2 regions of the Synechococcus sp. WH 8101 genome follow, and region 1 is predicted to be linked to the other one. Evidence: predicted binding sites of a transcription regulator. Region 1 holds the regulator's gene; the other holds the start of a gene.
The links. The regulator HrcA, encoded in region 1, represses chaperone genes, less so after heat shock. The targets are predictions, from matches to a motif close to TTAGCACTCNNNNNNNNNGAGTGCTAA.
Positions count from the first base shown of each region.

Region 1 (15,220 bases):
CTGGTGGGAGCCACCTACGACCGCACCCACACGCTCCAGCTCGATGAGATGGGCGGCGTGGGCCAGAAGATGCGGATCATGTTCGCCCTCTGGACGGTCTGCTCCCTCGCCTCCCTGGCCCTTCCCGGCATGAGTGGCTTCGTGAGTGAGTTGATGGTGTTTGCCGGTTTCGCCACCGACGAGGCCTACAGCCTCACCTTCCGCATCGTCATCGACGGACTGGCTGCCGTCGGCGTGATCCTGACCCCGATTTATCTCCTCTCGATGCTGCGGGAGATTTTCTTCGGAAAAGAGAACAGCCAACTGGTGACCAACACCAACCTGGTGGATGCCGAACCGCGCGAGATTTACATCATCGGCTGCCTACTGGTGCCGATCATCGGCATTGGCTTGTATCCCCGGCTGATGACCGACAGCTACCGCAGTTCAATCGAAGCGCTGGTGGATCGGGATGTGGTGGCGATGGAACGGCTCAAACAACCCACGGCGCCGATGATTCGCAGCCTCTCACTGGCGCCGGCGCTGCTGCAGGCTCCGGCACTCGCCGCGGGCAACTAAACAGCACAGGATGGGAGCTGGCATCTGCTGGTTCCTATCGATACCTTGAGCGGAGTGATGTCACAGCGTTGTCGGATGCCGAGCTGATCCGCGGAAGCGAGGGGGGAGCGCGCCTGGCGATCCGCCTGCTCCAGGATGCGGCGCAGCGCGGCGATCTCGATCCCTGGGATGTGGATGTGATCGCCGTTGTGGACGGCTTTCTCGATCAGCTGCGTCAGCGCATTGCCGTGCCCCGCCAGGTGGCGCGTGCCCTCCAGGGTCGTGGTGGTAGCTACGAGCAGGATCTGGCCGACAGCAGCGAAGCCTTTCTGGCAGCTTCCGTGCTCGTGGGCCTGAAAGCAGAGGTGCTCGAAGCCCAGACCTTCCCCCCGGAGCCAGTGCTGGAAGAGTGCTGCGAACCGGAGCTGGGGGATCAGGGCTGGTTAAATCCCGACTTCGATCTACCCCGTCGACCGGAACGCTTGCTGGAGCGCCGCCCGGTGGCCCCACCACCGTTGCGGCGACCGGTCACCCTCGGCGAACTGATCGAACAGCTCGAATCGATCGCTGAACAACTCGACTCCGATGAGCTGGAGCTGCGGCGACGCCAACGGCAGAAGCGCTTCAGTCGTCGCGAAGCGATTGCCCAGGTGGCCGCCCTCGCCCACCGGGAGAAACTGCCGGAAACCACCGCCGCCCTTGGCGTGTTCCTGAGCCATTGGGAGGCAGCCCTTCACTGGACCGATTTCGAAGCCCTCGTTGAACACTGGGCTGACGCTGCCGCTGCGGATCTAGACACCGATCGGGTGGGGGTGTTCTGGGCCCTGCTCTTCCTCTCCTCCCAGGGGCAGGTGGAGCTACAGCAGGAGGGACACCTGCATGCCCCACTCCGGCTGAAACGAGTGCTGGCTCCAGGCAGTGCGGCCCAGTTGCCGCTCACGACGCTGCAGGTGCCAGCTGTCATGCCGGCCAAGGAGGCGAGGGCGGCGTAGGCGGCCCTTTATGTTGATGCATCCGAACTGAGGCCTCGAGACGTCGATGAAGGCGATGATCCTGGCGGCGGGCAAGGGAACGCGGGTCCAGCCGATCACGCACGTGATCCCCAAGCCGATGATCCCGATCCTGCAGAAGCCGGTGATGGAGTTTCTGTTGGAGCTGCTCAAGGAGCACGGCTTCAAGGAGGTGATGGTGAATGTGTCGCACCTCGCCGAAGAAATCGAGAATTACTTCCGCGACGGCCAACGCTTCGGTGTGGAAATCGCTTACAGCTTTGAGGGCAGGATTGAAGATGGCGAACTGATCGGCGATGCCCTGGGGTCGGCCGGCGGCCTCAAGAAGATCCAGGATTTCCAACCCTTTTTCGATGACACCTTCGTGGTGCTCTGCGGCGATGCCCTGATCGACCTGGATCTCAGCGAGGCGGTGCGTCGCCACAGGGAGAAGGGGGCGATCGCCAGCCTCGTCACCAAACGGGTGCCTCGCGATCAGGTGAGCAGCTACGGCGTCGTCGTTACCGACGAGCAGGACTGCATCCGCGCCTTCCAGGAAAAACCGAAGGTGGAGGAAGCCCTCAGCGACACGATCAACACCGGCATCTACATCTTTGAGCCGGAGATCTTTGCCCACATCCCCTCCGGGCAACCATTCGACATCGGCTCCGACCTGTTCCCGAAGCTGGTGGAGCTGGGGTCACCCTTCTATGCCCTGCCGATGGATTTCGAATGGGTGGATATCGGCAAAGTGCCCGATTACTGGCAGGCGATTCGCAGCGTGCTTCAAGGCGAGGTGCGTCAGGTCGGCATCCCGGGCAAGGAGGTGCGACCAGGGGTGTACACCGGCCTGAATGTGGCTGCCAACTGGGACACGATCAAGGTGCAGGGCCCTGTGTACGTGGGTGGAATGACCAAGATCGAAGACGGCGCGACGATTCTCGGCCCGTCGATGATCGGCCCCAGCTGTCACATCTGCGAAGGCGCCGTGATCGATAACTCGATCATTTTTGATTATTCACGAATCGGCCCCGGGGTGCAGCTGGTGGAGAAGCTGGTGTTCGGCCGCTACTGCGTCGGCAAGAACGGCGACCACTTCGATCTGCAGGAAGCAGCCCTCGACTGGCTGATCACCGATGCCCGTCGTCAGGATCTGGTGGAACCCTCGCCCCAGCAGAAGGCGATGGCTGAGCTGCTCGGCACCGATCTCACGACTGCAGCGACTTAACAGCCTGCGACTTAACTGCCTGGAAATTCACAGCATCCGAGCTGACGCCTGCCTGGCGGAGGATCTCAGGGATCCGCTCCTCCGCTTTCACCGCCATCAGGTGCACCCCCTGGGCGATGCCCAGATAGCGACGCACCTGCTCGGCGGCAATGGCCACTCCTTCGGCCGCAGGGTTCTCGGCGTTGGCCAAACGCTCGATCAGAGCTTCGGGAATGCAGGCTCCGGGCACCATCCGATTGATGAACTGGGCGTTGCGGGCCGATTTGAGCAGAAACACTCCAGCCAGCACTGGCAGCTCTAACGGTGCCGCCAACTCACGGCAGAAGCGCTCCAACACAGCGGCATCCATCACCATCTGGGTCTGCACAAACTGGGCACCGGCCTTGCGCTTGCGTTCCAACCGCCTGGAGAGGCCGCTCCAGCTGGAGGCATGAGGATCGGCGGCAGCCCCCGCAAACAGGCTGGTGGGCCCATCCGCCAGGGTCTCCTTCACTGGATCCATGCCGCTGTTAAAAGCCGTGACCTGCTGGAGCAGACGCACCGATTCGAGCTCGTTGACAGGCCGGGCTCCGGGCTGATCCCCCGCCTTCACAGGGTCACCGGTGAGGCATAGAAGGTTGCGGATCCCCAGAGCATGGGCCCCGAGCAGATCCGCCTGCAGCGCAATCCGATTGCGATCGCGGCAGGCCATCTGCAGCACCGGTTCATGGCCTGCATCCAGAAGCAAGCGGCAGAGGGCGAGGCTGCTCATCCGCATCACGGCCCGGCTGCCATCCGTCACATTGATGGCATGCACCCGGCCCCGCAGCAGCTCCGCCATCGCCAGGGCATGGCTGGGATCCCCTCCCCGTGGCGGCATCACCTCCGCCGTGATCGCTGCCTCTCCAGACAGCAGGACGCGCTGCAGCGCACTCACCAAACCGATTCACCCTTGAACCCCGGCCACTATGGGGGATCAGGTCACTGCCCCGCGCCTAGGATAACAAGACAGGCGTGGGAATCGGTGACCATGGCCCATGGCAGCGACTCCGGCTCCCCATCGATCGATCTCTCGACCAGGGAGATCGAAATCGTGGAGCTGGTTGCGGAGGGACTCACCAATCAGGAAATCGCGGAACGCCTCACCATCAGCAAGCGCACGGTGGATAACCACGTCAGTAACGTGTTTACCAAAACCGGTGCCAAAAACCGGGTTGCCCTCCTGAACTGGGCCATGGATCACGGCAAAATCTGCCGCGATGGGTTCAATTGCTGCTCCCTGCCTGACGCGACACCCGGCGCGTCCTGATCGGCGAGCGGATCACCCGGGGGATCGCCAACAGAGAGCAATTCGCCAGAGATAGCTCAAACAGCGCGGCATAGTCTTCGCAGGCTTCCCTGCACCCTCCCATGAAGCGCAGGATGCCATCGCTGTCGTAAAGGCCATACATGGCCACCCCCTGCAGATTGCTCTGCGACCTGAGCCGGCGGCACCGACCCTGTCATTCAAATCTAAAGCAAATCAAAAGCTTTCAGCCACTCCCGGGGCCTGCTTGCCAGAGGCTGGTGCGCCAGCGCCGCATTGCTCCAACGATCGTCGCCCGTCAGCTCGCGACCACACCAGGGGGGAAGATCCAACGGCGCATCAGCCGCAGGCAATTCCACCTCCGCCAACACCAGCGGCGCATTCTCCGCTGCAAACACATCCACCACCCAATCCCCGCCTGGACAGGCGATGGCAAAGCGCGTCTTGGTGAGCCGATGGGGCGCGAGCTGCCAGAGAGCCTCCGCATCGGCCACGGGAATGGCGTATTCGAACTCATGGCGCGCAAAACCCGCCGCAGGGGCTTTAAGAGTCAGCCAGGCCTGCTCGGCCCGCCCCTGATCGCTGTCGCGCAGACGCAGTCGCACGGTGACACCCTCGCGCGAACCGGCGAGATAGCCCTGACGCAATGGCTGGGCAGCACCGGCCAGAGGCCTCCATCCATCCGTTGCGACAAGAAAGCGACGTTCGATCTCGAGTGCCATGGCGGTGCGGGATCAGTTCGGCGACGGAGCGCTGTCCACCAGGCTGCCCGCCCAATGGAGCTTGTAGGCCAGGGTGCGGTAATAGGACGGCCGCTGATCCAGCTGCACCATCAGGGCGTGGTGGGGAGCCCGCTGAATCACACAGCACTCACCTGGCTCCAGCACAGGGCCACTGGCACCGTCTTTCCAGAGCTTCACCTGACTGCTGGGCTGCCCCAGGGGCCAGATCACCAGCCTGGAGCGGGGTGGCACGACCACCGGCCGACTGGACAGGCTCATCGGGCAGATCGGGCTGATGATGATCGCCTCCATGCCCGGATGGAGGATTGGCCCCCCTGCCGCCATCGCATAGCCGGTGGAACCGGTGGGGGTGGCCAGGATGAGCCCGTCGCCCCGGATCTGATCCACCACTTCGCCATCGATCTCAAGCTCGAGCATGCAGGTGGGCGCAATTTCATCGCGATAGGGGCGCAGATAGAGATCATTGAGGGCCCAGTGCCGCTCCACATCGGGGGTCGCAGCATCGGCCCTCGGCCCCGATGAGGCACCCACCGGACAATTGAGATCCGGCCGACGATTGACCGTGGCCTGCAGCATCATGCGCCGTTCCATGGCGTAACGGTCGTCGAGCAGGCGCTGCCAGAGCTCCTGACCGCCGAGGAGGCTGGGCTCATGGGTGAGAAAGCCGAGGTGGCCACCCACGTTGAAGCAGAGGATTGGGACCTTGAGCACCGACAGATGGCGCGCCGCGCCAAGCACGGTGCCGTCGCCACCCAGCACCACCGCCAGATCGGGAAGCTCAGATTCCGAGGCCAGGAGGCCTGGAAAAGGGTCGGCGCTGGCGCCGCTCATCGCCAGGGAAACGGTCACGCCGAGCGCCGTCAACGCATCGGCGCAACGGCGGGCCTCACGCAAGGCAATCGGACTGTCAGCCCGATAAATCAGCCAGACCCTTTGGAGCTGCATGGACGTGGGGCACCGGGATCACCAGCGCAGCAGGTTGAAGCGTTCCATATCCACTGTGACCCGATTCCGATACAGCGACAGCAGAATCGCCAGACCCACCGCCGCCTCCGCCGCCGCCACGGTGATCACGAACACGGCAAACACCTGACCGCGGATGAGATCGCCATCCACATACGAGGAGAACGCCATCAAGTTGATGTTGACGGCGTTCAGCATCAACTCGATGCTCATCAGCACGCGCACCGCGTTGCGGCTGTTGATCAGGCCCCACACCCCCGTGCAGAAGAGCACCGCCGCCAGGAGCAGGTAGGCCTCAAGAGGTACGGAACCGCTCAGCAGGTCGGACATGGGGAAAGAGAGCAGACAAGGAAAGGGTGATGGCCGGGATCAGGAGGGACCCTGATCGACAAGCAGAGGTGTGCGCGCCTTTTCAATCAAGCCCTGATCGGCCACAGCGCCGGTGCCCAGGTCGGTGGACTGCACATCGCGACGGGCCAGAACGATCGCCCCGATCATCGCCATCAGCAACAAAACAGACGCGAGCTCGAAGGGAAGCAGGTAATCCGTGAAGAGATGCTCGCCGATCCGCTCGGTCGCCCCCTCACCGATCGCCGCCGGACCTGGCACAGCCCAGGGAGTGGTGACCACCACCCGCACCAATAGGGCGAACAAACCGGCACAGACGCCGGCGGAAAGCAGCCGCCGAATCGGCAGACCCTGAATCGGCGCCAGGTCTTCCCGTTTGTTGACGAGCATGATCGCGAACAGGATCAGCACGTTCACCGCCCCCACATAGACCAACACCTGGGCCGCAGCCACAAAGCTGGCATTGAGGAGGAGATAGAGACCGGCAACCGCCAGAAACACGCCACCCAACAGGAAGGCGGAATACACAATGTTGCTCAGGAGCACGACGCCGAGAGCGCCGATCACTACCACTGCAGCAAGCGCAACAAAACAGATGAGCTGGGTGGACGCTGCGATCGTCATTCCGCGCTCTCCTCCTTGGCAGGGGCCGTTGCAGAGGATTCTCCACCATCCGCCGCATCGGCACCATCCGAAGGGGCAAGGTTGGCCAGAACCTGCTCCGGCAGCTGACCTGCCCTGGGCTGATCCGCTGGCACGTCGTGGGGATCAGCCCAGGGCAGGCAGATAGCCGAGTTCGCGCAGCGGCTGCACGGAAGGGTCGGTGGTGACGCTGGTCGGCAGGCGGCCGAGGGCGACATTGTCGTAATTGAGGCTATGGCGATCAAAGGACGCCAGCTCATATTCCTCCGTCATCGAGAGGCAGTTGGTGGGGCAATACTCCACACAATTGCCACAGAAAATGCAGACCCCGAAATCAATGGAATAATTGCGCAGCTCTTTTTTCTTCGTCTCCTTGTTCATCACCCAGTCGACGACGGGCAGGTTGATCGGGCAGACCCGCACGCACACCTCACAGGCAATGCACTTGTCGAACTCGTAGTGAATCCGGCCGCGATAGCGCTCTGATGGAATCAGCTTCTCGTAGGGATACTGAACCGTGACCGGCCGACGCTTCATGTGGTCGAAGGTGACCGCCAATCCCTGGGTGAGATTGCGGGCTGCATCCACGGCATCCCTGGTGTAGTCACCTACCTGCTTGAGAAATCCGAACATGGCCTGGCAGCGGTCAGATGGTCAGTGAAACGTCATGATGCCGCTCGCAGCGGCGCGTTGTCGGTGCGAAGCCAGGCCTCGTCCCGACAGGGTCAGCCTCCGAAGGCAACGGGGAAGGCGAGCTTGAGGGCGGCGGTGACCAGCAGATTCACCAGTGAGAGGGGAAGCAGGAACTTCCAGCCCAGGTCGAGAAGCTGGTCAATGCGCACCCGTGGCGTGGTCCAGCGCAACAGGATGGCGAGGAACACGAGCAGGTAGGCCTTCAGCACCGTCATCACGATGCCCACGGTGCCGGTGATCACCTGCACCACAGGGGCATCGACGGATTGACCCAACCATCCGGCGAGCCACTCGACGGGAATCGGGAAGCCCCAGCCCCCGAGGTAGAGCACCGAGACCAGAAGCGCCGACAGCACCAGATTGATGTAACTGCCCAGGTAGAAGAGGGCGAATTTCATACCGGCGTATTCGGTTTGATAACCGGCGACCAGTTCTTCCTCCGCCTCTGGGAGGTCGAAGGGAAGTCGTTCGCACTCGGCGAGGGCACAGATCCAGAAGATCAGGAAGCCAACCGGTTGCCGCCACACGTTCCAACTGAGCAACCCGGCGCCGGTCTGCTGATCGACGATGTCAATCGTGCTGAGTGAGTTGCTCATCATCACGATCGCCAGCACAGAGAGCGCGAGGGGAATCTCGTAACTGATCGATTGGGCAGCGGCGCGCAGACCGCCCAGGAGCGAGTATTTGTTGTTGGAGGCGTAGCCACTCATCAGCAGGCCGATGGGTTGCACGCTGCTTAGGGAGATCCAGAGAAAAATCCCCACACCCACGTTGCTGATCAGCAGGTTCTGGCCAAAGGGAACAATCAGCCAGGACAGGATCACCGGCACCACCACCAGCACGGGGCCGAGGGTGAAAAGCAGGCCGTCGGCGCGGGCCGGAATCACGTCTTCTTTCACCAGCAGCTTCAGGCCATCGGCCAGGGGCTGCAGGACACCGAGGGCACCGGCATATTCGGGACCGATGCGCTGCTGCACAGCCGCGGAGATCTTGCGCTCCAGCCAGACGGTGACCAACACGCCCACGACCGCAGCCACCAGCACCAGCAGCATGGGCAGCGGCAACCAGAGCAGATGGGCCGCCTGGGGGGACAGCCCGAATCCCTGCAACGCCTCGCTGAAGCTGAGTTCCAGATCCAGACCTGGACTCACCAGGGCCGGCGCGGCAGTGGCAAAGGGAGTCACCATAATCACGGGTGAGTTGCCAGCAACTTAGGCGCCCGCAGCCGGAACGCGGCTCTCGCGCGCAACCCAGCTGCGCAGAGGGCGTCCGGTGTAGATCTGCGATGGACGAAAAATGCGATTGGCACCGAGCTGTTCCCGCCAGTGCGCCAACCAGCCGGCGACCCGGGCGATGGCGAACACCGGTGTGAACAGATCCCTGGGGATCCCAAGCTTGCGATACACCAGGCCGGAGTAGAAATCGACGTTGGGATAAATACCCTTTGGACCGAGGCGGCTGTCGGCGGCCTCCTCCAGGGCTCGGGCGACGTCATAGAGATCATCGTGACCGAAACGGGCGAACATCTCCTCCGCCAGCGACTGCAGGATCACGGCACGGGGATCCTTGACGCGATATTCCCGGTGACCGAAGCCCATCACCTTGCGCTTGCTGGCGATTGCCTCATCGAGATAGGCGGCGGCATTGGCGGGTGAGCCGATCTCTTCGAGCATGGCAAGCACATCCTCATTGGCGCCCCCATGCAACGGGCCGGCCAGCGTGCCGACGGCCGAGGCCACCACGGCATAGGGGTCGGTAAGGGTGCTCGCGGTGACACGGGCGCTGAAGGTGCTCGCATTCAGGCTGTGCTCGGCGTGCAGCATCAGGCAGCGATCGAAGATGCGGGCCGCGAGCGGATCCGGTTCCCGCTCGGTGAGCATGTAAAGGAAATTGGCCGAGTAGGCCAGGTCGTCCCGCGGCTGAATCGGATCCTGCCCCTTCCGGATCAGCTGGAACGCAGCCACCATCGTGGGGATCTTGGCGATCAACCGCACCACGGCGTCGTAGATGTATTGGGGATCATCGATCGCCCTGCGGGAATAGAAGAGCCCCAGGGATGCCGCACTCGACTGCAGCGCATCCATCGGATGACCGCTGGCAGGAAAACACTTCATCATGTCGCGCACCCGGAAACTGACGCGCCGGTGCATCTGCACTTCCTCTTCGAAGTCCCGCAGTTGCTGCGGCGAAGGAAGCTCGCCCCAGATCAGGAGATAGGTGGTTTCCAGGAAGGTGCTGTGAACCGCCAGATCCTCCAGGGGATAACCGCGGTAAGAAAGACGCCCGAGCTGGCCATCGATGTCGCAGATCGCCGACTGGGTGGCAGGCACGCCTTCCAGGCCGGGCCTGAACACAATCCCGGTTTTCTCATGGCGAATCTCCTCGTTCTGTGCCACCCCCACTCCGCTGCTGCAGGGCAACCTAAACCGGGCCTGGCAGGAGAAACCGTGGCCTCAGCAACGCTTCGAGGCGCGCTGTCCCGAAGCTGTGGACGCCTGGCCTCGACCAATGCAGATGACAGAGGCCGGCTTTCCGCATCCGCAGACTGCCGGCGGGCGCACCGACCAAGGCCGCTGCCAGGTCGCTGAGATCCGGCTCGTGCCCCACCAAAAGGCAGCGACCGCCAAGCTCGGTCACCAGGGCGCGATGGTCGCCGCCGGGTTGGAGGCGTGGCTCGAGTTCCAGCTGGGGCGCCATGTCGGCCTGCACCGCCAGCTCGGCCGTCTGCAGGGCCCGGCGATAGGGGCTGGTGAGCAGGCGGTCCGCCTGAAAGCCCAGGCTGCGCAACCGCCGCATCACGGCCAAGGCGCGTTGCTGACCCACCCGGGTCAGGGCCCGCTCCGGATCATCCGCCCCTTGAACGCGCTCCGCGGCGATGCCATGACGCAGCAAATAAAGATCAACCGAGGCTGAGGTGGGCACGCAATCGCAGGGTGTCGCTGGCTGAAGCCTGGTCCGATCCCGGCGGACTGTCAGCAGCCACAGGCTCACCCGGCACAACAGCCATGGCCATCCCCTGCACCGTGGGCAGCAAGGAGCGACCGGCAACGACCTGGAGCAACGTCCAGGGACGCCACCGCTGCAACTGGTCCCGGGCCAGCTGATCGTCCAAAGCCAGTTGCTGCAGCGCACCAACGCCTCCCGCCCAGGCCTCGGCCGCCAGGGCATCGAGTTGTTCGAGGCGGGGGCGCAACGCCTTGGTCTCACGACGCTGCCCGAGAGCCTGCAGCGAGAGTCCCCACCAGGCAGCGCCATCGCTCGCTTCACGGGCCACGGCCAATTCGGTGGCGAGCGACTCCTTGCCATGGCTGCGCTGGCGCTGCAGTCGCGTCCAGACGCTGAGCGGCCCCTGGTCCCCTTCCAGCGTGGAGCGCACTAGATCGCTCTCCTGCAACGCCGCATCCACCACCCCGGCCTCCGGCTCAGCCGAGTCGGTGCCCAGCAGCCAGCCGTCAGCAAGCCGCTCCCAGAGCAAGGGGCCGGCATCGAGCGTTGCCACCGCCCGCAGGGCAGGAGAGCCGGCCTGATCCAGCTGACCCCTGAGCAGGGGGCCGAGCCACTGCACCAGGGGGTCGTTGGCTGTGGTCATCAGGTTCGCCGGTGCTTCCAGCACCGCCAGGGCCTCAGCCGGGCCACCGGCAGCCTGGATCAGAGCGTGGCCATCGGCATTCGCGCGCACAGAGCGCACCACAGGCGCTCGGAAACGGAGCAGGCCATCCAGTTGCAGGTCGGCTCCTTCAGGCTTCAGGGCCGCCACCATGCCGTTGAGATCACCGCGCTGGCTCACGGCCGCCGGCAGGCCGAGCCATTGCTCGAGCGCCTGCGGGCTGGCGGTGAGCAGCGCCACACCCCGACCGAGCTCCTGCACCTGAGCCTGCAGTTGCGGATCACCCAGCTGATGCACGGCATCCAGCTGGGAACTGTCCAGGGCCTGCTCCAGAGCACCCCGGCCCGAGGCGAGCAGCAGCAGGTCGTCATCGATCAGCGCCGTCGCGATCGGCTGAGGATCACGACCGAGTAGCGCCCCCCGCCCACTGATCACGCCAATGCCGCGGTAGCGGCTGATTTGCAGGTCGGTGCCAGCGAGACTGCGGGTCTGCCAGAAGCGTTGCAGGAAGCGGCGGGCGCCATCCTGATCACGGCTGGCCAAGGCCAACACCCAGCCGGTCGCTCGATCCGATCCCCGTGGTTCCAGCAGAGCCACGCTCACCTGGGGCCCGAGCCAATCGGCCAGCTCCGCCTCGAAATCAAGCCCGGCAAGCGCGAAGACCCCTTGACGCAGCTGGGTCATCCCCTCCCGCACCGCACGTCGCTGACCGATGGGCGCCACGGCTTCGGCATAGGCGGGCAGACGGGCGGGATCCACCAGCCAATGCAGGCTGAGGGCCGCATCCCTGGGCACAAAACGGGCCGCCCGCGGCAAGGCGAGGGGGCGATCGACGAGGCGGATCGGACTTTGCCGGGCCATCGCCCAGCCGATGCCAAGGGCAGATCCGAGCAGAACGAAGGCCGCCAGGGCAACGGCGAGCAGAAATGGGCGGGCCTTCATGGGCCGGCGAGCGGTCACGTGCCGTCATCTTTGTCCATCCGCCGACCCTTGCCAGGAGCAACCAGACTTCAGCCATGACCGATCTCACACCTGACGCACGCCCAAAACCGCTCTCTGCCAGGGATCTCAGCCTCTGGCTGCAGAGTGAGCAACCGCTGCGATTGGTGGATGTGCGCGAGCAGCAGGAACTGGCGCTCGCCCCCTTCCCCCACCCCGTGATCCACTTGCCCCTGAGCGAGTCGGAACGCTGGCTGCCCGCCTTGCCAGGTTTGCTAGGCGAGGACGCTGACCTCGTGGTGCTCTGTCATGCAGGGGTGCGCAGCTGGCAGTTCGGCTGTTGGCTGCTGGCCAGGGATCCACAGCGCACCGTCTGGAATCTCGAGGGCGGGATCGATGCCTGGAGTGTGGACGTGGATCCAAACGTCCCCCGCTACTGACACGCCGCCCGTACCATCGCCCTGACGCTCGGGCTGCCGTGGACACCCTCCCCAACCGACAACAGGAGGTCCTGCGGGCCACGGTGCATCACTACGTGGACACGATCGAACCGGTGGGCAGCCGCACCCTGGTGCAGCGCTTCGGCCTCAAAGCCAGCTCCGCCACGGTGCGTTCGGCGATGGGGGCCCTGGAACAGCGGGGGCTGTTGACCCAACCCCATACCTCCGCCGGCCGGGTTCCCAGCGCCCGGGGCTATCGCCACTACGTGGATTGCCTGCTGCCGAAACCCGGTGCCGCCGCCCAGCACCTGGAACACGAACTCACCCAGCTCAGCCTGCGTTGGGCGGCGCTCGATGATCTGCTGCAGCAGATGGCCAGGCGACTCACCGACTTCACCGGTCTGATGAGCCTGATCACCCGACCCCATCGCAGCACGCCGAGCCTGCAGGCGGTGCGACTGGTGTGCAGCGGCGATCGCTTGCTGGTGATGCTTGTGGAGAGCAGCAACCAGGCCAGCCACCTGAATCTGCGCCTCCCCCATGGCTCAGGGCACCAGCTGGAGGCCATGGAAACCTGGACCCGCCGCCAGCTCGACAGCAGCACGGATGGAAGTCTGGACTGGAACAGCCTGCCCCTGCAGCTCCAGCCCTTCGGGCGGGTGCTCGAGGATGCCATCAGCAGCCACCAACAGCTGAAACAAGCGGAAGAGACGTCCGCTCTCGTCCATGGGGTCTCCCGTCTGATCGCCCAGCCGGAATGTATCGACAGCAGCCTGGTGCGGCCCCTGCTCGAATTGGTGGACCAACGACCGGGCGCCCTGGTGCCGGCGGACCATCCGCCCGAACGGGGGGTGTGGATCGGCGAAGAGCATCCGGAACAAGCCCTGCAGCAGTTCTCAGTGGTTCAGGCGCCCTACCGCAGCGGCAGTGAGGGCATCGGCCATGTGGCCCTGATCGGACCGATGCGCATGGCCTACGCCACGGGTCTGGCCGCGGCTCGCTCCGTGGCTCGAGCCCTGGAGCGCCTGCTGTCCTGAAGGCGCGTCAGCCGCCGAGGGCGTCCCCCAGCTTCTCGGCCACGGTGTTCACGTCCTTGTCGCCTCGCCCGGAACAATTGAGCACCACTTCGGTGCCCTCCGGCAGGGTGGGGCAGAGCTGGTCCAGCCAGGCGAAGGCATGGGCGGTTTCCAGGGCGGGAATGATGCCCTCACAGCGGCTCACCAGCTGCAGTGCATCGAGAGCCTGGGCATCGGTGACGGCGCCGTACTCGGCGCGTCCGATCTCGCGCAGATAGCTGTGCTCCGGCCCGACACCGGGGTAATCCAGACCCGCGCTGATCGAGTGGGCTTCCTGCACCTGACCGTCCTGATCCTGCAGCAGCAGACTCATCGCCCCGTGCAGCACCCCCACCCGGCCTTCCGTGATCGTGGCGGCGTGCCGGCCCGTGTCGACACCATCTCCGGCAGCTTCCACGCCGACCAAACGCACGTCGGTGTCGCCCACAAATGGGTGAAAGAGCCCCATGGCATTGGAGCCCCCGCCCACACAGGCCACCAGCACGTCGGGGTTGCGACCGAAGGCCTCATGGCACTGACGCTTGGTCTCCTCACCGATCACGGCATGGAAGTCGCGCACCAACATCGGATAGGGATGGGGACCCGCCACCGATCCGAGGATGTAATGGGTGGTCTCCACGTTGGTGACCCAGTCGCGGATCGCTTCGCTGGTGGCGTCCTTGAGGGTGGCGGTGCCGGCGGTGACGGGCTGCACCGTGGCGCCCAGCAAGCGCATGCGGAACACATTCAGGGCCTGCCGGCGCATGTCTTCGGCGCCCATGTAGACGACGCACTCCAGGCCGAAGCGAGCGCAGACGGTGGCGGTGGCGACACCATGCTGGCCGGCACCGGTTTCAGCGATGATCCGCTTCTTGCCCATGCGCAAGGCGAGCAAGGCCTGGCCGAGGGCATTGTTGATCTTGTGGGCGCCGGTGTGGTTGAGGTCTTCGCGCTTCAGCCAGATGCGCGGGCCACCCTCGCTGCGGCGGTAATGCTCCGTGAGCCGTTCGGCTTCATACAGCGGGTTGGGGCGCCCCACATAGGTGCGCAGCAGGTGGTGGAAACGATCGGTGAACGCCGGATCCTTCCAGGCTTCCGCCGCGGCCTGCTCCAGTTCGGCCAGCGCCGGCATCAGGGTTTCTGGCACGTATTGCCCGCCGAAGCGACCGAAGCGGCCCAGGGGGCTCGGCCTGGAGCTCACGGCCAGATCCGCGTCGGTGGGCTTGGGAGGCAGGGTGCTGGTCACGGAGCAGCCGACCGCGGAACGATCGTTGAAGCGTGGGGTCAGCGTAAGCAGGCGATCAGGCGATGCCGTGAGTCACGGGCGGTCTGGCGCCGATCCCGGAAACGGCAGGATGGGCAGGGTTGGGATCTCGAGGATGCCGAAGGGAGGCTGGCAGGAATTCAGCAGCGCCGACAGCCTGGCGCGCGCCCCTAACCCGGCGAAGGCCTCCACGCCGAAAAGCCAGCAGATGGTGCGAGTGCAACCGACCCGGGGGGGCCGGGGCGGCAAAACCGTGACCGTGATCCGGGGCCTCGAGCTCGATGCGGCCGGTTTCAAGACCCTTCTGAAAACGCTGAAAAGCCGCATCGGCAGTGGCGGCACGGCGAAAGACGGCATCGTGGAACTTCAGGGCGATCAGGTGGAGTTGGTGCTGGAGCTTCTCAGCAAGGAGGGCTACCGGCCCAAGCGCGCCGGCGGCTGACGCCTCAAGCTGGGCAACAATGACGGGCCGCCATCGCCCCTCGCC
Region 1 is NZ_CP035914.1:2,386,312-2,401,531, forward strand. Features, by position in the region: gene SynWH8101_RS12705 (NAD(P)H-quinone oxidoreductase subunit 4) at 1-558, shown strand, start outside; gene SynWH8101_RS12710 (segregation/condensation protein A) at 627-1,529, shown strand; gene SynWH8101_RS12715 (NDP-sugar synthase) at 1,576-2,754, shown strand; gene SynWH8101_RS12720 (methylenetetrahydrofolate reductase) at 2,735-3,673, opposite strand; gene SynWH8101_RS12725 (response regulator transcription factor) at 3,764-4,042, shown strand; gene SynWH8101_RS12735 (CYTH domain-containing protein) at 4,246-4,761, opposite strand; gene SynWH8101_RS12740 (NAD(+) kinase) at 4,774-5,727, opposite strand; gene nuoK (NADH-quinone oxidoreductase subunit NuoK) at 5,746-6,075, opposite strand; gene SynWH8101_RS12750 (NADH-quinone oxidoreductase subunit J) at 6,115-6,717, opposite strand; partial or broken gene ndhI (NAD(P)H-quinone oxidoreductase subunit I) at 6,714-7,368, opposite strand; gene nuoH (NADH-quinone oxidoreductase subunit NuoH) at 7,461-8,579, opposite strand; gene SynWH8101_RS12765 (citrate synthase) at 8,640-9,830, opposite strand; gene sixA (phosphohistidine phosphatase SixA) at 9,850-10,350, opposite strand; gene SynWH8101_RS12775 (DUF3352 domain-containing protein) at 10,328-11,977, opposite strand; gene SynWH8101_RS12780 (rhodanese-like domain-containing protein) at 12,052-12,414, shown strand; gene SynWH8101_RS12785 (heat-inducible transcriptional repressor HrcA) at 12,453-13,451, shown strand; gene trpB (tryptophan synthase subunit beta) at 13,459-14,715, opposite strand; gene SynWH8101_RS12795 (translation initiation factor) at 14,849-15,175, shown strand.

Region 2 (15,220 bases), 270 kb from region 1:
ATTTCGGTGGGAACCCCGATGCTCGCCATCGGAGCGGTGAGAACGGAGTGTGCCATGGCTGCGGGGCTGTTGCTTCAATCTGGCTCAGACGGCGGCGATCGGCAGCCGCCAGCCTGTGCCGAAAGCCTGACGGCTCACCTTCAGGAGCGGTGGCGCCTGGCGTCGTTTGAATTCGGCCCGGCGGAACAGGCGCAGCACCCGGGTGACCGTGTCGGGGGCATGGCCACGCTGCAGCAACGCTTCCTCTCCGCAGTGCTCTTCGATCAGGTCGCGCAGCAGCGGATCGAGCACGGCGTAATCGGGCAGGGAATCGCTGTCTTTCTGGTCGGGCCTTAGCTCGGCACTGGGGGGTTTCTCCCGGATCGCGCGCCCCACCAGTTCACCGCTGGCTGGCAGCCCCAGCTCGCGGCGGCAGGCCTGGCTGGCGGGATTGTCGAGCCAGTCGCAGAGCGCGAAGACGGTGGATTTGTAGAGGTCGCCGATCACCGCCAGGCCTCCGTTCATGTCGCCATAGAGGGTGCAATACCCCACCGCAAGTTCCGACTTGTTACCCGTGGAGAGCAGCAACTGGCCCTGCTGGTTGGCCACGGCCATCAGCAGGGTGCCGCGGATGCGCGATTGGAGATTTTCGGCGGTCACATCCGCCGGCGGCCCCTGGAGCACCGGCGTCAGTGTGGCGGCGAAGCCGTCCATGAGCGCCTCGATCGGTGTGGTGTCGGTGTGGAGGCCCAGCCGTTGCGCCAAGGCAGCGGCATCCTCGATTGAGCCCCTGGAGCTCCAGGGGGAGGGCATCAGCAGGGCCTGCACCCGATCGGCCCCGAGGGCAGCGCAGGCGATCACGGCCACCAGGGCGGAATCGATGCCTCCACTCAGGCCGAGTAGGGCGCGCTGGAAGCCACATTTGCCGGCGTAGTCGTGCACCCCCAGCACCAGAGCGCGGAGCAGTTGCTCTTCGCGGCTCATGGCGACGTGATCGTGCCCGATCGCTGCGGCACCTTTGCGGCTGAGCTCAGAAGCGGCGGCTGTGCTGCCGGCATCCCAGAGGTCCAGCGCTTCCCTGCAGATCGGCAGCTGCAGGGTGAGCGTGGGTGCGGCCTGGGCCTTATCCCTGGGGCGGTCGATCACAAAACTGCCGCCATCAAAGATGAGTTCATCGTTGCCGCCCACCTGATTCACGTAGATCACCGGGCAGTTGAGGCGGGCGGCGGCCCGTGCGGCCAGCTCGCGGCGCAGGGGGGATTTCTCCTGGGCGAACGGGGAGGCGGAAAGATTCAGCAGCAGATCCACGCCGAGCGGTTCCAGGGCTGCCACAGGATCGGGGCCTGTGAGCCGCTGGTTCTGGAGCGTGGGCTCCACCCAGAGGTCTTCGCAGATGGTGAGTCCCAGGCGCCAGGGCTGCCCGGCCAGGTTGAGGGTCAGGCAGGAGGGGCCGCTGGCGGCGCGGAAATAACGGCTTTCATCAAATACGTCGTAGCTGGGGAGCAGCTGTTTGCGGCCCACCACCCGCCACCGTCCCCCCTGGATCAAGGCCACGGCATTGAACAGATGGGGCAGAGCGCTGTCGCCGGCCGGTTCCACCACGCCCACCAGCACGGCCAGCGCCGGGGCGAGGTCGTGCAGGTCTTGGCTCAGGTGGTCCATCACCGTCTGTTGCTGCGCCACACCGCTGGGGTTGAGCAGCAGGTCGCGCGGGGGATAGCCCCAGAGCGAGAGTTCCGGCGTCAGCAGCAGATCCGCCGGTTCGCTCTGCTGCTGGCTCTGTTGGCAGGCGGCGAAGATGCGCGCGGCATTGCCCGGTAGATCGCCCACCAGTGGATTGATCTGGGCCAGGGCGATGCGCATGGATCCTCAGCCCGAGCCGGGGGCAAAACCATAGAAATTGTGCTTTAGCAGCAGGGGGTGCAGGGCCGCTGGAATCTGGTCCGCTGCCGGCCGTTGCCGGATGCTCGAACTGGCCGTTGCTGGAATCGTGAGCGGCAAGATCTCCACCTGGCCGCCCAGGTTGCGCAGTTGATCGAGATCCTGGTGCTGGATCGGCCAGCCTTGGCGGGGCACGATCACCAGCTGGCAGCGTTGCAGCAGCGATGCCGCGTCTTTCCAGCGGGGGATCTGGCCAGTGAGGTCACTGCCCACCACAAAGCTGAGGGGGCAACCGGGCCAGCGCGCTTCGGCGCGTTGCAGGGTGGTGATCGCATACGGGCTGCTGAGCTCCTGCACCAGCTGCAACCGGGGGGCCTGCATCGACTGCACGAGGGTGCTGAGCAATTCGAGGCGCTGCTCCAGGGGGATGGCGTGCTGCTTGGAGGGGTTGTCGCTCGCCCAGGTGGCCACCTGGGCAAAGCGATCGGTTAGTCCCTCCAGCAGGGCCTGATGCCCGCAGGTGGGCGGATCGGCGCTGGTGCCGAACAGGGCAAGGCCAGGAGCTGCCGTCATGGCAGCAGCTCTCGCAGGCTTCCCCGATCCTGGCGCTGGGGCCACGCCATCAGAAGTCTCCCCAGCGTGGCGTCCTGCCAGGCGAGCCGTTTCAGCAGGCTGGTGGGTTGTGGTTGGCTCCGCCGGCCTCGGCCCCGTTGCTCCAGCAGCCAGCGAGCAGTGAGTCGTCCGGTGCGGCGGGTGGTGTGGACGGCGAGAGCCGCCTGGGCCATGGCCACCGGTGCCGCTGGCGCCAGGGAGAGCCCGGCCGTAAATGGGGCCGCCACCAGCAGCAGCTGGCGGACGCCGCTGAGGGCCACCTGAATGCCCAGTTGGGCCCCGCCGATCAGGGCGTTGTGGCCGGAGAGCCGCTGCAGCAGCCGGCGGGCGGCGGGTCCCCCCATGGGCAGGTCATAGAGCTGGCAGAGCTGCACCACCAGGGCCGTGTCGCAGGCGAGACCTCCGGCCAGATCCAGCAGCACCAAGGGATTGGCGGCGACACCCGCCGCCTTGAGGGCGGCGTAGCGACCAATCAGCCCCTGGGCCGCCTGACGCCTGCGCTTCAGGCGACCAGCCTCAAGCGCCTGTTGCAGTCGTTCCGCCTGGCGCAAGGCGTTGAGGGCGAGCAGGGCCGGCCCCTGGGCCTCCAGCCACTGCTGCAGGCCTGTGGCCAGTGCCGTGATCCGGGCGGTCACGGCACGACTGCGCACCCGGCCGTCCTCCAGCTGCACCGCCTCTCGAGGTGCGGCGGCCACCGCCACGGGGGGGACCATTCCCTTGGGCAGCCGTTGCTGGATGCTCTGCAGCAAGGCGTCGAGCTCGTGTGGGGGCCAGCAATCGCTGCGGTTGAGCACCGGCAGCACGGGTTTGCCACCGTCGCGCAGGGTCTCGAGGGCCTCCAGTTCCACACGGGTGATGTCGCCATCCAGCACCAACAGCACCAGATCGGCCTGCAGCGCCACCCGAGCGGCCAGCCGGGCTCGGCCGGCGGCGGCGACCTCATCGATGCCTGGGGTGTCCACCAGATCCACGCCCGTCAGCCCCGGCACAGCGATCGGCCAGGGCACGGCCTGCTGTTGGCGGGTGCAGCCATGGGCCACGTCGGTGGCCAGCACGGCCTCCCCCACCAGTGCATTCACCAGGCTCGATTTCCCCACACCCACGCGCCCGAACACCGCCACCCGCAGCCGTCGCTGAGCCAGCCGATCGAGTTGGCGTTCCAGCGCCTTGAGGTTGCCGGCCAGCAGCGTGGTTTCCCTCGGGGTGAGGTGCAGCTCCGCACGCCACTGCTCCAGCAGCTGCAGGCAGCGTTTCAGGGTGGATGGTCTCCTTTCGCTGCCATGGCTGGGATCGCTGGCTTTCATTCCGGTATCCCCACGCCCGCACCCTTGCGCCACCAGCCGGCCAGCACCGCCAGCACCGCATCGGCCCCGATCACGCCCACAAAGCCACCGAATTCATCCACCACCACGCGCACACCGCTGTTGTCGCGTCGGAAGCTGGTGAGCAAGCGGTCGGCCCGAATCATTTCGGGCACGAACTCCACCGGCTCGCAGAGATCAGCGGCGCTGAGCTGACCGCGTTGCTCCAGCAGGGCTTTCAGCAGCTGGTCGCGGCTGGCCACCCCGAGCACCCGATCCACCTCGGCGCCGAGCACCACCCACCAGGCCGAGGGATTTGCCAGCAGCTGGGGGCGGAGGGCCTCGAGCGTGGCCGCACCCTCCAGGGTGGGTGCGGCCACGCGGGGGGTCATCAGATCCCTGGCGGTGAGGTCATTGAGTTGGAACACCTTGGCGATCATCGCCGCCTCATCGGCTTCGATCTGTCCTTTCTGAGAGCCGAGGCGTGCCAGGAGACGGATTTCGTTCTCGTCGGTGCTGATTTCGTTCTCTTCACTGATCGCCGGCAGCAAGCGCTCCAGCAGCAGCACCAGGGGGCGCATCAGCACCCCGAGCCAGTGCAGCACCGGCGCACTGGCCAGGGCCACGGGCAGGGCGAGACGGGTGCCGATCGCCTTGGGAAGAATTTCACCCAGCAGAATCACCAGCACGGTGAGGGCCACTGAAAACAGCGGCAGGGCCACGTCGCTGAACTGGTTTTTCTGAAACACCCAGGCGGCGTAGCCGCCGAGCATCATGCTGCCGAAAATGTTGAAGCCGTTGTTGGCGATCACCAACACCGAGAGGGTGCGGCCGAGGCGTTGACGCAACTGGGCTAGCCGTCGTGCCCCCGCTGGCGGGCCTGTCCGTGCGGCCAGCTCGTGCACGCGCACGGGATTGACCGTGAGCAGGGCCGCTTCAACCCCCGAGCAGACGGCGGATCCAGCCAGCACCACCAGCACCATCAACAGCAGGATCAGCAAGTCGGTGGTCATGCCGGGGTGCTTTGCCTGCCATCCTGACGGTTCCCTGTCACTCTGTCTCCGCCGTGATCGACCAGCAGCGTCATGCCCAGCGACGTGAGCGCTGTTTCGCTGAGCTCGGTGGTGCGGCGGCGGTGATCCCAGCGGCGACGCTGGTCACCCACCATGCCGATTGCGAGTGGCCGTTCCGGCAGGACAGCGACTTCTGGTATCTCACCGGATTCGACGAACCCGATGCCGTGGCGCTGCTGTTGCCCCACCGCGCGGAGGGTGAGCGCTACGTGCTTTTTGTGAATCCGCGCGAGCCCGGCGCCGAGGTGTGGACCGGGCGGCGCTGGGGCTGTGAAGGAGCGGTAGAGCACTACGGGGCGGACATCGCCCACCCCCGTGATGAGCTGGAACAGCGGCTGCCGGAGTATCTCAAGGGTGCGGAGGGCATCGCCTTTCGGGTCGGGCGGCACCCCGCCGTGGAACCCCTGGTGCTGAAGGCCTGGGCCCAGCAGCTGGATCGGGCGCCGCGCAGCGGTGCGGCTGCCCTCGGGTTGGTGGCTCCCTGCCCAATGCTGCATCGGCTGCGATTGCGCAAGGAGCCGGAGGAGCTGGTGCGTCTGCGGCAGGCCTGCTGCATTTCGGCGGAGGCCCATGAGCTGGCCCGCGCTGCTGTGGAGCCGGGGATGGGCGAACGACAGGTGCAGGCCCTGATCGAACAGCATTTTCTCGCTGCCGGGGCCCGCGGGCCGGCCTACAGCTCGATCGTGGCCGGTGGCGACAATGCCTGCGTGCTCCATTACATCGACAATCGGGATCTCTTGCGCGACGGGGATCTGTTGCTGATCGACGCGGGCTGTTCCCTTCCCGATTACTACAACGGCGACATCACCCGCACTTTTCCAGTGAACGGGCGCTTCCGTGCGGAGCAGCGGCAGTTGTATGAACTCGTGTTGTCGGCCCAGGAGGCCGCAGTGGCGGCGGTGCAACCGGGTGCGACCGCGGAGGATGTGCATCAGACCGCCCTGCGGCAGCTGGTGGAGGGTTTGCTGGAGCTCGGTCTGCTGTGTGGCGAGGTCGATGGCGTGATTGAGCAGGGCGCCTACCGCCACCTCTACATGCATCGCACCGGCCATTGGCTCGGGTTGGATGTGCACGATGTGGGGGCCTATCGCCTCGGTGAGCATCCGGTGGAACTGGAGCCGGGCATGGTGCTCACGGTGGAACCGGGGCTTTACGTGAGCGATCGCTTGCCCGTGCCGGAGGGGCAGCCGGCGATCGAGGAGCGCTGGAAGGGCATCGGCATCCGCATTGAAGATGACGTGGCCGTGCGCGATCGCGCTGAGGTGGCCTGCGGCTATGAGGTGCTCACGGCCGCAGCCGCCAAGAGCCTGGCGGCGATGGAGCGCTGAGGGGCGATTCCACCATCTGGCGATCACACAACCTGCAGGGCAACCCACACCACCCCCACGGTGAGCAGCATCAGGCCATCCAATTCGCTCACCCTGCCGCTGATCGGGCGCACCAGCACCAGCGTCAGGGCCAGGAGCAGCGATTCCATCGGTTCGAGCCCCAGCACCACATCGGTGTGAATCCATTCGCCGAGCATCAGCACGGCTGGAACGGTGAGGCAGAGCGTCGACAGTGATGAGCCGTAGAGGGTGTTGAGGGAGCGCTGCACCTCGCCGCGGTTGGCGGATTGAAAGGCATTGAGCGCTTCTGGAGCCACCACCAGCACACCCACCAGCAGCCCGCCCAGGGAGCTGGGAAGCCCCAGATCGGTGATTCCGGTTTCGATCAGCAGACCCATGGATTCGGCGATCAGCACCAGCACCACCAGGCCGATCAGCATCAGCAGACCGTGATGCAGCGCAGGGCTGGATCCGGATCCACCCTCAGGCGCCTGGGACGTTGTCTCCCGGCTGAGGGCCAGTTGCTCAGGCATCTCCATGAACAGGTTGCGATAACTGCCCACCTGGAAACGCAGGAACGCGGCATAGAGCCCCAAAGACACTGCAGTGAGCAGCCAGTTGATCGGTACGGAGTAGTTGGCCTCGCTGCTGTCGGTGCTGAAGTTGGGCAGGATCAGCACCAGCACACTCATGGTCGTGATCAGGTTGATGTAAGCGCTGCTACCGCCCTGATTCAGCGAGGCCATGTCTTCCAGCTGCATGGGCACGGTGCGGCCCTGTTTCTGGAACCGTGCCGCCAGGATCAGGCTGATCCCTTTGACGCCGGTGAGCACGATCATCAGCACGGAAAACATCGAGTCGCGCGCCAGGGTGGGGTTGCGCTCACCCGTGAGCATCGTGCTGGAGACGAGGGCCAGTTCAATCACGATCACCGATCCGGTGAGCACCAGGGTTCCCAGGGGTTCGCCGAGGTGTTCCGCCAGGTGATCGGCGTGGTGGGCGATTCGGCGGGCGAGCAACAGCACGCTCAGGCTGAGCAGCAGCAGCCCGCCCAGTACCAGCGCGGAGTTCTGAAGCACCAACCAGTCCAGAACATGGCTGACCTCCAGAGTCACCAGCAGGACGGTGCCGATCAGCAGGGACCACTCCCTGCGCAACACGCTCCAAGGCATTCCGTTCATGGCGCTGATGGCGATTCCAGAGCGTGACACCAGGCCAGGGCGGCCGTGGTGCTGGGCAGCACCCGATCCGCACCCGCATCCTGCAGGCGTTGTTCGTAGTGGCGTCGCGCTGAGGTCTGCTCCGCTCCATGCAGATGGGGTGGTGCCACCGCCAGGCTCACGAAGGTCTGGTCTGGGCAACGTTCGCGTGCCTGAACCACCGTCTGCACGTCGGCGACGGTGTCGCCCAGGTAGGCGATCGGGGGGCTGCCGGCACCCAGGGGCGCCTGAAGAAGGCTCTGGGCCAGGCGGAGCAGGCCAGTGGGATCCGGCTTGTCGGGGGCATCGCCCATGGCGATTAGGGGTGGAGACTCCAGCCCCAGCCGCTGGCTGAGCAGAAAACGGGCTGAGGGGGGCTCAGCGCCGCTCACGAAGCCCCAGGTCACGGCCATCGCTGTGAGGTTGCTGAAGAACTGCCGTTCCACCAGCAGGGGTTCATCGGTGATGTAACCGGTCCAGGCACGGGGATCGCCATCCGGCTGGTCGCCGAAATAGAAACGGCTGAACACCTCCACCAGATCCGGTCTGGGTGGCAGGGTGAAGGCGTTGTTCCCACCAGCCTGATCCTGGCGCCGTCGCAGCAGCTCCAGACTGGCATCCCAGTCGTTGTTCCATCGCCCCTCTCCTTTAAGGGCATCGATCACTCCTGGCTCCGGTCGCCAGCCGCAGTAGTGCTCCACGGTCGCCTGCAGGGCGCGCCGATAGCTGCCGGCCACATCGCGGACCACGCCATCGATGTCAAAGAGAAGAAGGCAGCGGGGCCGATCCTTGGGACGGTTCAGCAAGGGTGATTGCGGGTGGCTGGTAGGTTAGTTGTTTGTCCTGATTTCTTGAGCGCTGACACCATGACGGTTTCCGAAGGCGCTGCAGCCGACCAGGAGGTCGCGACCGCAGCACCAGCAGTCGAATCGGCTCCCGAACCTGCGGCGGCCGAGCAGGCTCAGGAGGCCACGGAAGGCCGTCCGGTGATGCGGGGAGGCAGTGCGGCACTGGCGTCCGCCACGATTGATGCCGATGGTGTTCCCTCCGGTTACACCCCCAAAGCGGACGAGGGGCGCTTTCTGCTGAAGATCCTCTGGCTTCCCGACAACGTCGCTCTGGCCGTTGACCAGATCGTGGGCGGTGGTCCGAGCCCACTCACCTCCTACTTCTTCTGGCCTCGCGAGGACGCCTGGGAAACCCTCAAGACCGAGCTGGAGGGCAAAAGCTGGATCACGGACAACGAGCGTGTCGAGGTCCTGAACAAGGCCACCGAGGTGATCAACTACTGGCAGGAAGAGGGCAAGGGCAAGAGCCTCGAAGAGGCCAAGCTCAAGTTCCCTGAAGTCACCTTCTGCGGTACCGCTTGAGTTTGGATTGCCATTGCCTCTTGGGCATACATCGACCAAGTCATCACCGCCCGTTCGGGCGGTTTTTTAATGGCTGATCGCAACTGCTGATCGCGACCCAAGGGCAAAAAAAATCTCCCCGGAGGGAGATTGGACTTTATTTGGCTGCCTGAACGCGGGCGCGGGCTCGATCGAGGGTCTGCTGTGCCTTTACCTTCTCTGGAGACGGTGACTGACCTTCCATGCGAGTCACGGCCGCTCGGGCTTGCTCCAGATCGGCTTCAGCTTCACTGGCATTGATGCTGCTGCCTAGTTCGGCCGAATTCACGAGCACCGTCACTTCATCGGCTTCCACTTCGGCAAAGCCTCCCATCAACGCGATGGATTGCCAGCCATTGGTGTCGCGGACGCGCAAGACTCCCACATCCAGTGCCGCAAGCAACGACACATGGCCGGGGAGGATGCCGAGTTGACCGGTGGTGCTGGGGAGGATCACCTCATCAGCACGTCCATCAAAAACGTTCTGGTCTGGGGCCAGAACGCGAAGGGTGAGTGACATGAACCTTGAATCGGAGGGGTGAGCAGGCGAGGGATCGCAATCAAGGGGTGTGCATCACACCCCCCGACCGATCACTTGGATTCAGCGTTGATCTTCTCAGCCTTGGCTTTGACCTCGTCGATGTTGCCAACGAGATAGAAGGCCTGTTCAGGAAGGTGGTCGAGCTCACCGGCCAGGATCTGATTGAAGCCAGCGATGGTTTCTTCGAGCTTCACATACTTGCCAGGCATGCCGGTGAAGATCTCAGCCACGAAGAAGGGCTGGGAGAGGAACTTCTCGATCTTGCGGGCGCGATCCACGGTGCGGCGATCGTCTTCGGACAGTTCGTCCAGACCCAGAATCGCGATGATATCTTGCAATTCCTTGTAGCGCTGCAGGGTGGACTGCACAGCACGGGCGGTGCGGTAGTGCTCATCACCCACCACAGCCGGTTGCAGCATGGTGCTGGTGGAGTCGAGGGGATCCACAGCCGGATAAATCCCTTTGGAAGCCAGGGCACGGTTCAACACCGTGGTGGCATCGAGGTGGGCGAAGGTGGTGGCCGGTGCCGGGTCTGTGAGGTCGTCAGCGGGGACGTAGACCGCCTGGATCGAGGTGATCGAACCTTCCACAGTTGAAGCGACGCGCTCTTGCAGGGCGCCTACGTCTGTGCCGAGGGTGGGCTGATAGCCCACAGCGGAAGGCATGCGACCCAGCAGGGCGGACACTTCGGATCCAGCCTGAACGAAACGGAAGATGTTGTCGATGAACAGCAGCACGTCCTGCTTGTTCACATCACGGAAGTGCTCAGCCATGGTGAGAGCCGACAGGCCCACGCGCATGCGAGCGCCGGGGGGCTCGTTCATCTGGCCGTAGCAGAGAGCCACCTTCGACTTGGAGAGGTCGTCGGCGTTGATCACACCGGAATCCTTGAATTCCTCGTAGAGATCATTGCCTTCGCGGGTGCGCTCACCCACGCCACCGAACACGGACACACCACCGTGCTCCTTGGCGATGTTGTTGATCAGCTCCTGAATCAGCACGGTTTTGCCGACACCGGCACCACCGAACAGGCCCACCTTGCCGCCCTGGCGATAGGGCGCGAGCAGGTCGATCACCTTGATCCCGGTCTCGAACACCTTGGGCTTGGTTTCGAGTTCGGTGAGTTTGGGAGCTTCGCGGTGAATCGGAGCTGTGGCAGTGGCGTTCACCGGACCCTGTTCATCAACGGGTTCGCCAAGCACGTTGAAGATGCGACCGAGGGTGGCTTCACCAACGGGAACCGAGATGGCGGCACCGGTGTCGACTGCTTCCATGCCACGCACCAACCCGTCGGTGCTGCTCATGGCCACGGCGCGGACGCGGTGATCACCCAACAGCTGCTGGACCTCGGCGGTGAGTGCCACCTGCTGACCGGTGGCATTGGTGCCCTCAATCCGGAGCGCATTCAGAATCTTGGGCAGCTTGCCGGCTGGAAATTCCACGTCCAGAACCGGGCCGATCACCTGACGGACAACACCCTTGGTACCGGCGGAGGCGGGAGCAGCAGCGGCCATAAGAAAGGAGGAGTTCGAGGGAACGGAGAGCAAGATCAATGCCCTGGAGGCATTCCCTTCCTGAGCGGCGCAACCATACCACCGCAATGGCGGTCGAGGCTGGGTTCGGTCACCCGCACGCCGAGGTGCTGGCGGAGGCCTGGATCAGAGGCATAGGTTGGCACTCGTCGGCCCCGAGTGCCAGCTCGTGCCGGCCCGTGGCGCCTCGCGCCTCCTGTTCCTGCTCCTGCATTCACCCATGGCAGCTGTTTCCCTCAGCGTCTCCACCGTCAAACCCCTTGGAGATCGCGTTTTCGTCAAAGTGTCTGAGTCGGAGGAGAAGACCGCCGGTGGCATCCTTCTGCCTGATACCGCCAAGGAAAAGCCCCAGGTGGGCGAGGTGGTCCAGGTGGGTCCCGGCAAGCGCAACGACGACGGCTCCCGTCAAGCCCCGGAAGTGGGCGTGGGCAACAAGGTCCTCTACAGCAAGTACGCCGGCACCGACATCAAGCTCGGCAGCGATGAGTATGTGCTGCTGTCTGAAAAAGACATTCTCGCCGTCGTGGACTGAGGGTTTTGCCCCACAGGCTTAGCCCTCGCGGCGAAGGCCTGATCGTTTGACTGACCGTTTTCACATCCTCTTTTATTTCCGCCTCCCATGGCCAAGCGCATCATCTATAACGAGAACGCCCGTCGCGCGCTCGAGAAAGGCATCGACATTCTGGCCGAGTCTGTGGCCGTGACCCTCGGTCCGAAGGGTCGGAACGTGGTGCTCGAGAAGAAGTTCGGTGCTCCCCAGATCATCAACGATGGCGTCACCATCGCCAAAGAGATTGAGCTGGAAGATCACATCGAGAACACGGGTGTGGCCCTGATTCGTCAGGCTGCTTCCAAGACCAACGACGCCGCCGGAGACGGCACCACCACCGCCACCGTTCTGGCGCACGCCATGGTGAAGGCCGGTCTGCGCAACGTGGCCGCCGGTGCCAATGCGATCACCCTCAAGAAGGGCATCGACAAGGCTGCCGATTTCCTCGTTGGCAAGATCAAGGAGCACGCCAAGCCGATCAGCGACAGCAACGCCATCGCCCAGGTGGGCACCATTTCCGCCGGCAACGATGAGGAAGTGGGTCGGATGATCGCCGACGCCATGGACAAAGTCGGCAAGGAAGGCGTGATCTCCCTGGAAGAGGGCAAGTCGATGACCACCGAGCTGGAGGTCACCGAGGGCATGCGTTTCGACAAGGGCTACATCTCCCCCTACTTCGCCACCGACACGGAGCGGATGGAAGCCGTCCTCGACGAGCCCTACATCCTTCTCACCGACAAAAAGATCGGTCTGGTGCAGGATCTGGTGCCCGTGCTCGAGCAGATCGCTCGCACCGGTAAGCCCCTGCTGATCATCGCTGAGGACATCGAGAAGGAAGCGCTCGCCACCCTGGTGGTGAATCGTCTGCGTGGCGTGCTGAATGTGGCTGCCGTGAAGGCTCCCGGCTTCGGAGATCGCCGCAAGGCCATGCTCGAAGACATGGCTGTGCTCACCAATGGCCAGCTCATCACCGAAGACGCCGGCCTCAAGCTCGAGAACGCCAAGCTCGAGATGCTGGGCACCGCCCGTCGCGTGACCATCAATAAAGACACCACCACCATCGTGGCCGAAGGCAACGAGGTGGCCGTGAAGGCGCGCTGCGAGCAGATCAAGAAGCAGATGGACGAAACCGAGTCCACCTACGACAAAGAGAAGCTCCAGGAGCGTCTCGCCAAGCTCGCCGGTGGTGTGGCTGTGGTGAAGGTGGGTGCAGCCACCGAAACCGAGATGAAGGACAAGAAGCTTCGCCTCGAAGATGCCATCAACGCCACCAAGGCGGCTGTTGAGGAGGGCATCGTCCCTGGCGGCGGCACCACCCTGGCCCATCTCGCTCCTGCCCTGGAGCAGTGGGCATCTGGCAACCTCAGCGGCGAAGAGCTGATCGGTGCCAACATCGTGGCAGCGGCCCTGACCGCTCCTTTGATGCGCATCGCGGAGAACGCTGGCGTCAACGGTGCTGTGGTGGCAGAAAACGTGAAGGCCAAGCCCTTCAACGAGGGCTACAACGCAGCCAACGGCGAGTATGTCGACATGCTGTCTGCCGGCATTGTCGATCCCGCCAAGGTGACCCGCTCCGGTCTGCAGAACGCTGCCTCCATCGCTGGCATGGTGCTCACCACCGAGTGCATCGTGGCCGATCTGCCTGAGAAGAAGGAAGCAGCTCCTGCCGGTGGCGGCATGGGCGGCGGTGACTTCGACTACTGATCGACGACTCCGCAACCATCAACAGTTCACCCCCGCTGCGGCGGGGGTTTTTTCATGATGATTGTTTCATTCGAACCGCTTGGCTCTTGCATGGCGCGAAGTCTGGCGCCGATGCACGTCAGCGCAGCCAGCCAGCACTCAGGATCACCGCCAGGCTGAGGAAGATCGCCAGGCAGGTCCAGGTGAAGCGGTTCAGCGTGGCTTCAGCGCTGCTGGCGCTGGTGAACATCGAGCTGCCGCTGGCAGCCAGCCCTCCCATGCCATCGCCCTTCGGGCTGTGCAGCAGCACGAGCAGGATGAGCAGCACGCCGCTGCCGATCCAGATCCAGGAGAGAACGGAAGTAAGCATGAAATGGGGGATCAGACGGGTTGGGGCAGGCGGGAGCGCGAGGCGACGGCATCGATCGCTTCAATCAGGCTCGCACCCGACATGGCGTCGGGCTTGGGCAGATCAAGCAATTGCAGCAGCGTTGGCGCAATGTCAGCGAGGCCACCGTTGTCACGCAGCTGGATCGCATTCCCCAGGCCGGGCACCTTGCGCCGCTCCCCTTCCACCAGAATCACCGGCACCGGATTGGTGGTGTGGGCGGTCCAGGCCTGACCATCAGGGCCCTGCATTACTTCAGCGTTGCCATGGTCGGCGGTGATCAGCATCGTGCCACCCATGCGGCCCACCGCATCCAGCAGGCGGCCGATGCAGTGATCCACTTCCTCGATCGCTTCGGTGGCTGCGGCCATCACGCCGGTGTGCCCCACCATGTCTGGGTTGGCGTAGTTGATCACGATCAGGGAATACATACCCTTCTCGATGGCGGCAATGCAGCTGTCGGTGAGGCTGGCCGCGGCCATGGCGGGAGCCTGGTCGTAGGTGGCTACCCGCGGTGAAGGCACCAGGTGACGATCTTCCCCGTCCAGCGGTTGTTCGATCCCCCCGTTCATGAAATAGGTGACGTGGGGATATTTTTCCGTTTCAGCGGTGCGGTATTGCTTCAGGCCGTGCTCCGCCACCACCTGACCGAGCAGCTGATCGAGCGATTCCGGCGGGAAGGCCACAGCCACGGGCAAATCGGCTTCGTATTGGGTGAACGTCACCACGTTCAGCTTGGGGCGATGCCCGCGCTCAAAGCCATCAAAGTGCTCGAGACAGAGCGCCTGAACCAGTTGACGGGCCCGGTCAGGGCGGAAGTTGAACACCACCAGGCCATCCCCATCGCGCAGGCACTGATCCTTCAGGCGCAACGGTTCGAGGAATTCATCCGTGGTGCCTTGGGAATAACTCGCTGCCACCGCTTCGGCGGCGCTCAGGCCGCTGCTGGAGAGCGTGGGATCGGTCAGCAGGGTATGGGCCTTGCTGGTGCGCTCCCAGCGATGATCCCGATCCATGGCCCAGTAGCGACCGCAGAGACTGGCCAGTTCGCCCACACCGCAGGAGTGAATCGCCTCTTCCGCCTGGCGGATGTAGCGGGGCGCACTGTCGGTGGGGGTGTCGCGACCGTCGGTAATCGCATGAATGGCCACGCGCTCCAACCCTTCGGCGGCGGCCCAGCGCAGCAGGCCGCAGAGATGATCCACGTGGCTGTGAACGCCTCCATCGGAGCAGAGCCCGAGCAGATGGAGCGTGCCGCCGCTGCGGCGCAGGTCTGCGGCCAGCTGCCGCAGAGCCTCTCGCTCCCCCAGCTGACCGTCGCGCACGGTTTCACTGATGCGCACCAGCTCCTGGCGGATGATCCGACCGGCTCCGATCGTGAGGTGGCCCACCTCTGAGTTCCCCATCTGCCCATCCGGGAGACCCACATGGGCCCCGCTGGCTTCGATCAGAGCATGGGGATAGGCGTGCCAGAGCGCATCCATCACCGGTGTCTGCGCGCTGCGGATCGCGTTGTGATCCGATCCTTCCCGATATCCCCAACCGTCCAGAATGGTCAGCACAACAGGGGCGATGCCGCCTGAGTGACGAAAGCTCTTCTCACTGGTGTTCGGCACGTTCACTCCGCAACGATCAGTTCTTAAGGGCTTCTCCAGATTCAAGTTACCGCGAGGCCCATCCTCTCGAGTCTTGAACCCTGCATGCGTCAGCTTTCGCCCATGCCTCGGCCATACACTGAGCGCCAACCGAGCAGTTGAGAATGGCC
Region 2 is NZ_CP035914.1:2,118,176-2,133,395, reverse strand. Features, by position in the region: gene ald (alanine dehydrogenase) at 1-56, opposite strand, end outside; gene SynWH8101_RS11410 (NAD+ synthase) at 85-1,842, opposite strand; gene SynWH8101_RS11405 (nicotinate-nucleotide adenylyltransferase) at 1,849-2,433, opposite strand; gene SynWH8101_RS11400 (GTP-binding protein) at 2,430-3,776, opposite strand; gene SynWH8101_RS11395 (CNNM domain-containing protein) at 3,773-4,786, opposite strand; gene SynWH8101_RS11390 (aminopeptidase P N-terminal domain-containing protein) at 4,840-6,174, shown strand; gene SynWH8101_RS11385 (calcium:proton antiporter) at 6,198-7,385, opposite strand; gene SynWH8101_RS11380 (TIGR01548 family HAD-type hydrolase) at 7,352-8,179, opposite strand; gene SynWH8101_RS11375 (30S ribosomal protein PSRP-3) at 8,240-8,743, shown strand; gene atpC (ATP synthase F1 subunit epsilon) at 8,880-9,281, opposite strand; gene atpD (F0F1 ATP synthase subunit beta) at 9,353-10,816, opposite strand; gene groES (co-chaperone GroES) at 11,055-11,366, shown strand; gene groL (chaperonin GroEL) at 11,454-13,088, shown strand; gene secG (preprotein translocase subunit SecG) at 13,207-13,437, opposite strand; gene gpmI (2,3-bisphosphoglycerate-independent phosphoglycerate mutase) at 13,449-15,077, opposite strand; gene pyrR (bifunctional pyr operon transcriptional regulator/uracil phosphoribosyltransferase PyrR) at 15,215-15,220, shown strand, end outside.
Region 2: the regulator HrcA is predicted to act here: its motif matches at 10,974-11,000, upstream of groES (co-chaperone GroES).